One region of the Streptococcus sp. 1453 genome, then DNA from elsewhere that is predicted to be linked to it. Evidence: riboswitches for the same ligand, from Rfam matches in the RefSeq annotation. Region 1 holds a riboswitch; the other holds the start of a gene.
What was found. Region 1 has a riboswitch for thiamine pyrophosphate ahead of HW098_RS01360 (TenA family protein). Riboswitches for the same ligand answer to the same signal wherever they lie in the genome.
Positions count from the first base shown of each region.

Region 2: another riboswitch for thiamine pyrophosphate. It lies ahead of HW098_RS03375 (thiamine-binding protein); the one in region 1 lies ahead of HW098_RS01360 (TenA family protein).

Region 1 covers NZ_VMLZ01000002.1:102,273-107,706, reverse strand. The annotation lists gene thiM (hydroxyethylthiazole kinase) at 1-67, opposite strand, end outside; gene HW098_RS10390 (hypothetical protein) at 168-314, shown strand; gene HW098_RS01360 (TenA family protein) at 347-1,015, opposite strand; TPP riboswitch at 1,232-1,320, opposite strand; gene lctO (L-lactate oxidase) at 1,469-2,605, opposite strand; gene lysS (lysine--tRNA ligase) at 3,229-4,719, opposite strand; gene pyrE (orotate phosphoribosyltransferase) at 5,092-5,434, opposite strand, start outside.
Region 2 covers NZ_VMLZ01000004.1:63,870-69,303, forward strand. The annotation lists gene dnaB (replicative DNA helicase) at 1-853, shown strand, start outside; gene HW098_RS03365 (Veg family protein) at 855-1,121, shown strand; gene HW098_RS03370 (SH3 domain-containing protein) at 1,209-2,783, shown strand; TPP riboswitch at 2,866-2,968, shown strand; gene HW098_RS03375 (thiamine-binding protein) at 3,037-3,327, shown strand; gene HW098_RS03380 (ABC transporter permease) at 3,290-4,048, shown strand; gene HW098_RS03385 (ABC transporter substrate-binding protein) at 4,086-5,093, shown strand; gene HW098_RS03390 (ABC transporter ATP-binding protein) at 5,093-5,434, shown strand, end outside.

The DNA of each region.
Region 1 (5,434 bases):
TTACTACATCATTGGTGATACAAATGACTAATGGTGCTTTTTCTTTTAATAATTTTAAACTTGTCATATTGAATTCCTTCCTTTTCACTTTATACGATCTATAGATTTCGATTTATCTCTATCTTTCATTAAGAAATTTTTCAGTTACATTGAATGATTTATACTCAATGAAAATCAAAGAGCAAACTAGGAAGCTAGCCACAGGTTGCTCAAAACACTGTTTTGAGGTTGTGGATAGAACTGACGAAGTCAGTAACCATACCTACGGCAAGGTGAAGCTGACGTGGTTTGAAGAGATTTTCGAAGAGTATTAACTCATCAAATTTGTCAGTATCCTGAACTTTCTCTAGGCATCATAACCAATATCAAAAAAGGCTAATTCTAAAGCGACCGCTTGATTCCAGCGTTGCTGAAGTTCTGTCAAATCTTCTCGACCTTTTCCGACACGATTGAGTTCGTCAACCAGAAATTGAACCCACTCTGCAAAGAAAGGACCTCTGTGGAGATTGATCCATTCCGAATGAATATAGGCTTCAGGTAGAGCCAAATCTTTAGAACCCCAGTCTAAATAGAGACCCTCTGCAATGACCAGCATGACCAAAAGATGGGCATAGTCTGATGAAGCCACTGCCGAATACATAAGATCCTGAAAGGCTTTTGTTACAGGGTGCAAGGTCACTTCCAGATAATCATTCTCAGATACTTTTAAGTCTTTGAAAGCCTTTTGGAAATAACCATCTTCATCTGCTTCAAGAAAGCCTAGTTGCTTGGCAAAACGAAGTTTGGATTCAAGCTGGTCTGCGTGAGCTACGCAGGCACCCAGCATGGATAAGAAGGCATCAAAGAAGTGATAATCTTGAATTAGGTAGTCTTTTAAGACCTTATTCTTAATTGTCCCTGCAAAAAGTTCCTTGACAAAACGATGATTGACAGCAGCCTGCCAATCCTTCTGACTACTTTTTAATAATTCTCCAACAGTCAAACCTGGCTGAAATGCATAAACCTGTGTTTCCATATTTATTTTTCCTCTCTTTACTCCTTAGTAATCAATAAAATACCAAGAGATACCAAGCAAAATCCTAGTTTCACTTGATCCTTTTAAAGAACACCGAGGGCATTTGCAGAGAGCTACCTAAACAAGCCTATCCAGTTTTATATAAACAAAAAAACTCCAATTACAATCAAGAATTAGAGTTGACTTACAAGATTAGATCGTTCATTTCGCCATACGAAAAAACGTTTCACATTTCCCTTCGCCAGTCTTAACTGTATCAGGTTCAATGGGTATCATCTCAGCTTAAAGCACCCCAAATGTCTCTATTATTTAATTACTGCACCAGTATAGCAAAAAATGAAAGCCCTAGCAAGATATTTGACCGAAAAATATCTTTATATAGTTTTTGATAGCGATTTATTCTTCCAATACACGAAGAAAAACCTCCACATTCAGTGGAGGCAATCTCTTTTATCAATACAATTTTAAGTCACGAGGGTCAACTGGGAAGGTTGGGTTGTATGGGTTGTGACGAAGTTTGAAGTGTTTGACATCTTCAATGGTCTGAGTTCCAGACAATTGCATGACTGTCTTCAATTCCGCATTCAAGTGTTCAAAGACTTGACGCACACCGACACTACCACCAAGAGCCAAGCCATAGATAACCGGGCGACCAATAGCTACTAAGTCTGCTCCTGAAGCCAAGGCTTTAAAGACATGTTGACCACGACGAACACCAGAGTCAAAGACGATTGGCACACGTTTATCAACTGCTTCTGCCACTTCTTGAAGTGAGTCAAAGGCAGCTGGTCCACCGTCGATTTGACGACCACCGTGGTTGGTTACCCAGATACCAGAAGCTCCTGCAGCAAGCGAACGTTCAACGTCCTCACGGCATTGTGGTCCCTTGACATACACAGGAAGACCAGAGTATTCAGCGATAAATTCTACATCGCGTGGAGACAAGCGCTGTTTAGCTGATTTGTAAACAAAGTCCATTGATTTTCCAGCACCCTCTGGCAGGTATTCTTCAACAATCGGCATGCCAACTGGGAAGACAAAACCATTACGCTTATCCACTTCACGATTGCCCCCTACAGTAGCATCTGCTGTCAAGACAATCGCCTTATAACCTTCAGCCTTCACACGGTCCATGATGTGGCGGTTAATGCCATCATCTTTACTAAAGTAAAATTGGAACCAATGAGGTGTCCCTTGGAGGGCTTCAGAAATCTCTGGAAGGTCAACAGTAGAGTAAGAACTGGTTGTATAAAGAGAACCGAACTCATGCACACCACGCGCAGTCGCCACTTCACCCTGTTCGTTTGCCAATTTATGAGCTGCAACAGGTGCCATAATGATTGGTGAAGATAATTTTTCGCCTGCAAATTCAATCTCTGTACTTGGATTTTCTACATTGCAAAGTGTATGAGGAACGATGAGCTTGTGGTTAAAGGCGCGGATATTCTCTCTTAAAGTGAAAGTATCCTCTGCTCCACTGGCGATATAGCCAAATGCTGCTTTAGGGATCACTTGTTGCGCCATTGGCTCCAAATCATAGGTATTGATGAAATCTACATGACCTTCTGCATTGCTTGTTTTGTATGACATAAACTGTCCTCCTTGATTAAGTAAGCGTTTGCTTTTTACTATACAACTATAATAACTCTTTTTTCAATCATTTTCAAGAGTTTTGCTTAAAAACCATCTTATTTTTTCATACAATATACTATCCCTACTTTCCTTAAACTCTAAACTTTAGTCTATATTAAGTGAATCGTTGAGATTTTTTGCTGCCAGGCATTTGAACTACTTTTTTATTTGCTGATTCTATCTACTAATGCTATAAAAAACAAGTGAATAAGACACCAGAACATCCTCTAATAGGGCCTATGGACTTATAGCAGTCCCATATATACTGTTTAAGCAAGATACTATCCTAGTTGACGCTAACTTCCTATCCCACTTATTAATTTTTATTTATAGTGAATCTGAACAAATCAATTGGGGGATCCAAGTCAATTTCTAGTACTTTTTGAAAAGTTTCAGCATACTATCGTAAAATGAAATAAAACATGCGCAAATTGATTAGGGAATTTAAACCAATTTCTAACAATATCTTAGAAGTCAAAGTGTACTATTTCAACTTCAATACACTATACTTCATTTTCTCCTTAAATTCAGTCTCTTTTTGAATCAAAAAAATCCTCTGATAAGTACCAGAGGATAAGAGTTTATTTCATTGTTGGGAAGAGCAATACATCACGGATAGTAGTTGTATCAGTGAGAAGCATGCAGAGACGGTCGATACCGATTCCCAAACCACCTGTTGGTGGCATACCGTATTCAAGAGCCTCGATGTAGTCATAGTCGATGCCTGTTGCTTCATCATCACCAAGTTCTTTGGCTTTGGCTTGGGCTTCAAAACGACTAAGTTGGTCGATTGGGTCGTTTAGCTCAGTAAAGGCATTACCGTACTCCTTAGTCATGATGAAGAGTTCGAAACGGTCAGTAAAGCGTTGGTCTTCAGGATTTTTCTTAGCCAGTGGAGATACAGCTACTGGATGGCCATAAACAAAGGTTGGTTGGATTAAGGTTTCTTCAACAAACTCTTCAAAGAAGGCATTGATAATGTGACCAACCTCAGTGTAGTGTTTCTCAACTGGAACTTTCTTCTCAGCAGCGATAGCTTTAGCTTCTTCCAAAGTCATGTCTTGCCAGAAATCGACGCCAGTAATTTCTTTGATAGCATCCACCATATGAACACGTTTAAATGGTTCGTTGATTTTGATTTCAGTTCCTTGGTAGTTGACTGGGCCGTCGCCTTTAACAGCTTTAGCAGCATGTTGGATAATGCCTTCCGTCAAATCCATGATGTCTTGGAAGTCTGCATAAGCTTGATAGACTTCAATGGAAGTAAACTCAGGGTTGTGAGTAGCATCCATTCCTTCGTTACGGAAGATACGGCCAATTTCATAGACGCGTTCCATACCACCAACGATAAGGCGTTTCAAGTGAAGCTCAGTCGCGATACGAAGAACCATGTCAATGTTTTGGGCATTGTGGTGGGTGATAAATGGACGGGCAGCAGCACCACCAGCTTCGTTGTGAAGAACAGGTGTTTCCACTTCAAGGAAACCTTTTTGGTCAAGGTAACGACGGATTTCAGAGATGATTTTTGAACGAGTGACAAAACGCTCGAAGCTTTCACGGTTAGAAATCAAGTCCAAGTAACGTTTACGGTAAATTGTTTCAACGTCTGTCAAACCGTGGAATTTCTCAGGAAGAGGACGAAGGGCCTTAGACAAGTGTGTAATGTGAGTCGCCTTGATAGAGAGTTCACCCATATCTGTACGCATCACTTCGCCTTCGACACCAAGGAAGTCACCAAGGTCTGCTTTTTTGAAGATTTCGTAGTTTTCTTCACCGACAGCATCTTTACGAACGTAGATTTGAATCTGTCCTTCGCGGTCTTGAAGGTGGGCAAAACCTACTTTACCTTTACCACGTTTGGTTACCAAGCGTCCTGCGATAGTAGCTGTTTCGTTTTTATCATGTAATTGTTCTTTATCGAGGTCAGCAAATTTATCTTTTAATTCTTGTGAATTTGCAGTACGTTCAAAACGTTTTCCGAAAGGATCGATTCCTTGTTCACGGAGCGCAGCCATTTTTTCACGGCGAACGATCTGCTGGTCATTTAGTTCTTCCATATGTTCTGTAGACATGGGATCCTCCTAGTTTTACTCAAAATTGAATACGATGAGTCATTTTTGCGATACTCCCATTTTATCATAAATAAGCCAGAAATTCACGGATAATCTTTCAAAACTACAAAGAACTTGACGCTAAGATCACTGAAAAGACTGGGATAAGCAAGAAATTTCAACATCTCAGAAAAGGGATCTGACCATGTTTATGGATTATACTTTAACCCTTGTAACTTTCATGACGTGTGCTACTTTTTATATAAGAGCAAGCCAAGCAAATCTAAAACTTAAACAATTGACGTAAAAAACATCAACAACTTGAATCTTGTCATTCATACACCTGATATGACAGAATAGTATAATTTTTAACATTTTAGTCTTTTGATTTTTTTACACCTCTTGCCAATTTTCTTGGTCTTCTTTAAAGCGTTTTAGGAGATCCAATCCTTCTGGTGTGATGTAACCTTCTTCTTGGGCTAGATGAATCAATTCACTGTAGTTAGAAAGCGTCACAAGTTTGACACCTGCATCTGAGAAGTTCTTATCTGCTTTTGGCAATTGGTAACTGAAAATTGCTACTACACCAAGCACATCTGCTCCTTCTCGCTTGGCTGCGGCTACGGCTTCAAGAACAGAACCACCTGTTGAAATAAGATCTTCAACCACTACCATTTTTTGACCTTGAGCTACACGGCCTTCGATTTGGTTACCAGCTCCGTGGTCTTTTGGTTTG
Region 2 (5,434 bases), on a different contig from region 1:
TATCAACTTTGGAAATCTGGAAGCTCGCTCGCAACAAACGACTGATATTACAGGGATTGCGACAGGTTATCGTGATTTGGATCATATGACGACTGGTCTGCATGAAGAGGAGTTGATTATCTTAGCAGCTCGTCCGGCGGTTGGTAAGACAGCCTTTGCCTTGAATATTGCTCAGAATATTGGGACTAAGTTGGACAAAACAGTTGCTATTTTTTCACTCGAAATGGGTGCGGAAAGTCTAGTGGACCGTATGTTAGCGGCAGAAGGTTTGGTAGAATCGCATTCTATCCGTACGGGTCAATTGACCGATGAGGAATGGCAAAAATATACCATTGCTCAAGGGAATCTAGCTAATGCAAGTATCTATATCGATGATACGCCAGGGATTCGGATTACAGAGATTCGTTCTCGTTCTCGTAAATTGGCTCAAGAAACTGGAAATCTTGGTTTGATTTTGATAGACTATTTGCAACTTATCACGGGAACTGGTCGAGAAAATCGTCAACAAGAAGTTTCTGAAATTTCTCGTCAGTTGAAAATACTAGCCAAGGAATTGAAGGTTCCAGTAATCGCTCTGAGTCAGCTTTCTCGTGGTGTAGAACAACGTCAGGACAAGAGACCGGTCTTGTCTGATATTCGTGAATCGGGATCTATCGAGCAGGATGCTGATATCGTAGCTTTTCTCTATCGTGACGATTACTATGAGCGTGGTGGTGAAGAAGAGGAAGGCATCCCCAATAATAAGGTGGAAGTTATTATCGAGAAAAACCGTAGTGGAGCTCGTGGAACGGTGGAATTGATTTTCCAAAAAGAATACAATAAATTTTCAAGTATCTCAAAAAGGGAGGCATAAAATGACAGATGCATTTACAGATGTAGCTAAGATGAAAAAAATTAAAGAGGAAATCAAGGCGCATGAGGGTCATGTAATCGAAATGACCTTGGAAAATGGGCGTAAGCGCCAAAAAAATAGATTGGGTAAGTTAATTGAAGTTTATCCATCACTATTTATCGTGGAATTTGGGAATGTGGAAGGAGATAAACAAGCTAATGTTTACGTTGAATCCTTTACTTACTCAGATATCCTTACAGAAAAAAATCTAATTCATTATCTGGACTAAAGTGAGAAATTTTCTCACTTTTTCTTTTTTCTCCGAATAGTTTAAGTGAAGGTAATCTTCGATTTATATTATTTTCAAGGAGGAAGAATGAAAATTTTACCGTTTAAAGTAACAGAGACAAGGTTTTCTTTCAGAAAATCAGCTAAAAAGATTGTTCCCTTTTTAGTAGTAGGATTGATGCTAGCAGCGGGTAATAGTGTATATGCCTATTCTGGAGGAAATGGATCGATTGCGCGTGGGGATGATTATCCTGCTTACTATAAAAATGGGAGTCAGGAAATTGATCAGTGGCGCATGTACTCTCGTCAGTGTACTTCATTTGCAGCCTTTCGCTTGAGTAGTGTCAATGGTTTTGAGATTCCAAGGGCTTATGGAAATGCGAATGAATGGGGGCATCGTGCTCGTCGTGAAGGCTATCGTGTAGATAGTGTGCCAACGATTGGATCTATTGCTTGGTCTACTGCAGGAACTTATGGTCATGTTGCTTGGGTGTCAAATGTAATGGGGGATAATATAGAAATCGAGGAATATAACTACGGTTATACAGAATCCTATAATAAACGAGTTATAAAAGTAAATACGATGACAGGATTTATTCATTTTAAAGATTTGGCTGGTGGCAGTGTTGGGAATAGTCAAACCTCAGTTTCAATAGGAGGAACACATTATTTCAAGTCTGAGTCTGCTATCAAAAATCAGCCACGAGCTAGCGCAACTGCGATTGATTACTATTATCCTGGGGAGAAGGTTCATTATGATCAAATTCTCGAAAAAGATGGATACAAGTGGTTGAGTTATAAAGCTTATAACGGAAGCTATCGTTATGTTCAATTGGAGGCTGTGAATAAAAATCCTCTAGGTAATTCTGTTCTTTCTTCAACAGGCGGAACTCATTATTTTAAGAGCAAGTCTGCTATCAAAAATCAGCCACTAGCTAGCACAACTGCGATTGATTACTATTATCCTGGGGAGAAGGTTCATTATGATCAAATTCTCGAAAAAGATGGATACAAGTGGTTGAGTTATACGGCTTATAACGGAAGCTATCGTTATGTTCAATTGGAGGCTGTGAATAAAAATCCTCTAGGTAATTCTGTTCTTTCTTCAACAGGCGGAACTCATTATTTTAAGAGCAAGTCTGCTATCAAAAATCAGCCACTAGCTAGCGCAACTGTGATTGATTACTATTATCCTGGGGAGAATGTTCATTATGATCAAATTCTCGAAAAAGATGGCTACAAGTGGTTGAGTTATACAGCTTATAACGGAAGTCGTCGCTATATCCAGCTAGAGGGAGTGACTTCTTCACAGAATTATCAGAACCAATCAGGGAATAGCTCTAATTATAGCTCAAATAATGGATCGACTGTTGGTTGGAAAAAAATAAATGGTAGTTGGTATCATTTCAAATCAAATGGTTCTAAATCAACGGGATGGTTGAAGGATGGTACCAGCTGGTATTATTTGAAATCATCTGGTGAAATGCAGACAGGATGGTTAAAGGAAAATGGCTCGTGGTATTATCTGGATAGTCCAGGGGCAATGAAAACAGGCTGGTATCAAGTTTCTGGTAAGTGGTATTATTCTTACTCTTCAGGCGTCTTAGCTGTCAATACGACGGTGGATGGCTACAGAGTAAACAGTGATGGAGAACGAGTATAGAAAATTGGAGTAGGAAATTTTTCCTGCTCTTTTCTGTAAGCAGTTTCCTTGACATTTTTCTTATTTTGCGCTATCATATATCTATATAATATATGGGAGTCTGTGTACAGTCTGAGAGGAAGTGTTAAACTTCGACCGCACCTGATCTGGGTAATGCCAGCGTAGGGAACGATACTTAGTCTATTCTTGACCTTTTCCATATATGGTAAAGGTTTTTCTTTTTGTCAAAGGAAAACGAGAAGAGGAGGTTTTTATGAAAGCAAGCATTGCCTTGCAAGTTTTACCCCTAGCACAGGGGATTGATCGGATAGCTGTTATCGATCAGGTCATTGTTTATCTGCAAGCTCAAGAAGTGACCATGGTGGTGACACCATTTGAAACGGTCTTGGAAGGGGAGTTTGATGAGCTCATGCGCATTCTCAAAGAAGCGCTGGAAGTGGCAGGGCAGGAGGCAGATAATGTCTTTGCCAATGTCAAAATAAATGTAGGAGAGATTTTAAGTATTGATGAGAAACTTGAAAAGTATACTGAGACGACACATTAGTCTATTGGGCTTTCTCGGAGTTTTGTCAATCTGGCAGTTAGCAGGTTTGCTTAAACTTCTCCCCAAGTTTATCCTGCCGACACCTCTTGAAATCCTCCAGTCTTTTGTGCGTGATAGAGAATTTCTCTGGCACCATAGCTGGGCGACCTTGAGAGTGGCTTTGCTAGGTCTAATTTTGGGAGTTTTGATTGCCTGTCTTATGGCTGTGCTCATGGATAGTTTGACTTGGCTCAATGACTTGATTTACCCTATGATGGTGGTTGTTCAGACCATTCCGACCATTGCCATAGCTCCTATCTTGGTCTTGTGGCTAGGTTATGGGATTCTGCCCAAGATTGTCTTGATTATTTTGACGACAACTTTTCCTATCATCGTCAGTATTTTGGACGGTTTTAGGCATTGTGACAAGGATATGCTGACCTTGTTTAGTTTGATGCGGGCCAAGCCTTGGCAAATCCTGTGGCATTTTAAAATCCCAGTCAGTCTGCCTTACTTTTATGCAGGTCTGAGGGTCAGTGTTTCCTACGCCTTTATCACAACAGTGGTATCTGAGTGGTTGGGAGGCTTTGAGGGTCTTGGTGTTTATATGATTCAGTCCAAGAAACTGTTTCAGTATGATACCATGTTCGCGATTATTATTCTGGTATCGATTATCAGTCTTCTGGGTATGAAGCTGGTCGATGTCAGTGAAAAATATGTTATTAAATGGAAACGTTCGTAGAATAAGAATATTTCTGAAAAAGAAAAGAGGAAAGAAAATGAAAAAAACATGGAAAGTGTTTTTAACTGTTTTAACAGCTCTTGTAGCTGTTGTGCTTGTGGCCTGTGGTCAAGGAACTGCTTCTAAGGATAATAAGGAAGCAGAACTTAAGAAAATCGACTTTATCCTAGACTGGACACCAAATACCAACCACACAGGGCTTTATGTGGCCAAGGAAAAAGGTTATTTCAAAGAAGCTGGAGTGGATGTTGATTTGAAATTGCCACCAGAAGAAAGTTCTTCTGACTTGGTTATTAACGGTAAGGCACCATTTGCAGTCTATTTCCAAGACTATATGGCTAAAAAATTGGAAAAAGGCGCAGGAATCACTGCCGTTGCAGCTATTGTTGAACACAATACATCAGGAATCATCTCTCGTAAATCTGACAATGTAGCTAGTCCAAAAGACTTGGTTGGTAAGAAATACGGAACTTGGAATGATCCAACTGAACTTGCTATGTTGAAAACCTTGGTAGAATCACAAGGTGGGGACTTTGAGAAGGTAGAAAAGGTTCCAAATAACGACTCAAACTCAATCACACCAATTGCTAATGGAGTATTTGACACTGCTTGGATCTACTATGGATGGGATGGTATCCTTGCTAAATCTCAAGGTGTAGAGGCTAACTTCATGTACTTGAAAGACTATGTCAAGGAGTTTGACTACTATTCACCAGTTATCATCGCAAACAACGACTATTTAAAAGACAACAAAGAAGAAGCTCGTAAAGTCATCCAAGCTATCAAAAAAGGCTACCAATATGCTATGGAACATCCAGAAGAAGCTGCGGATATCCTCATTAAGAATGCACCTGAACTCAAGGAAAAACGTGACTTTGTCATCGAATCTCAAAAATACTTGTCAAAAGAATACGCAAGCGACAAGGAAAAATGGGGTCAATTTGATGCAGCTCGCTGGAACGCCTTCTACAAATGGGATAAAGAAAATGGTATCCTTAAAGAAGACTTGACAGACAAAGGCTTCACCAACGAATTTGTGAAATAATGACAGAAATAAGACTAGAACACGTCAGTTATGCCTATGGTCAGGAGAGGATTTTAGAGGATATCAATCTGAAAGTGATTTCAGGTGAAGTGGTTTCTATCCTAGGCCCAAGTGGTGTTGGTAAGACCACCCTCTTTAATCTAATCGCTGGGATTTTAGAAGTTCAGTCAGGGAGGATTGTCCTTGATGGTGAAGAAAATCCCAAGGGGCGCGTGAGTTATATGTTGCAAAAGGATCTGCTCTTGGAACACAAGACGGTGCTTGGTAATATCATTTTGCCCCTCTTGATTCAAAAGGTGGATAAGGCAGAAGCTATTGCTCGCGCAGATGAAATTCTTGCG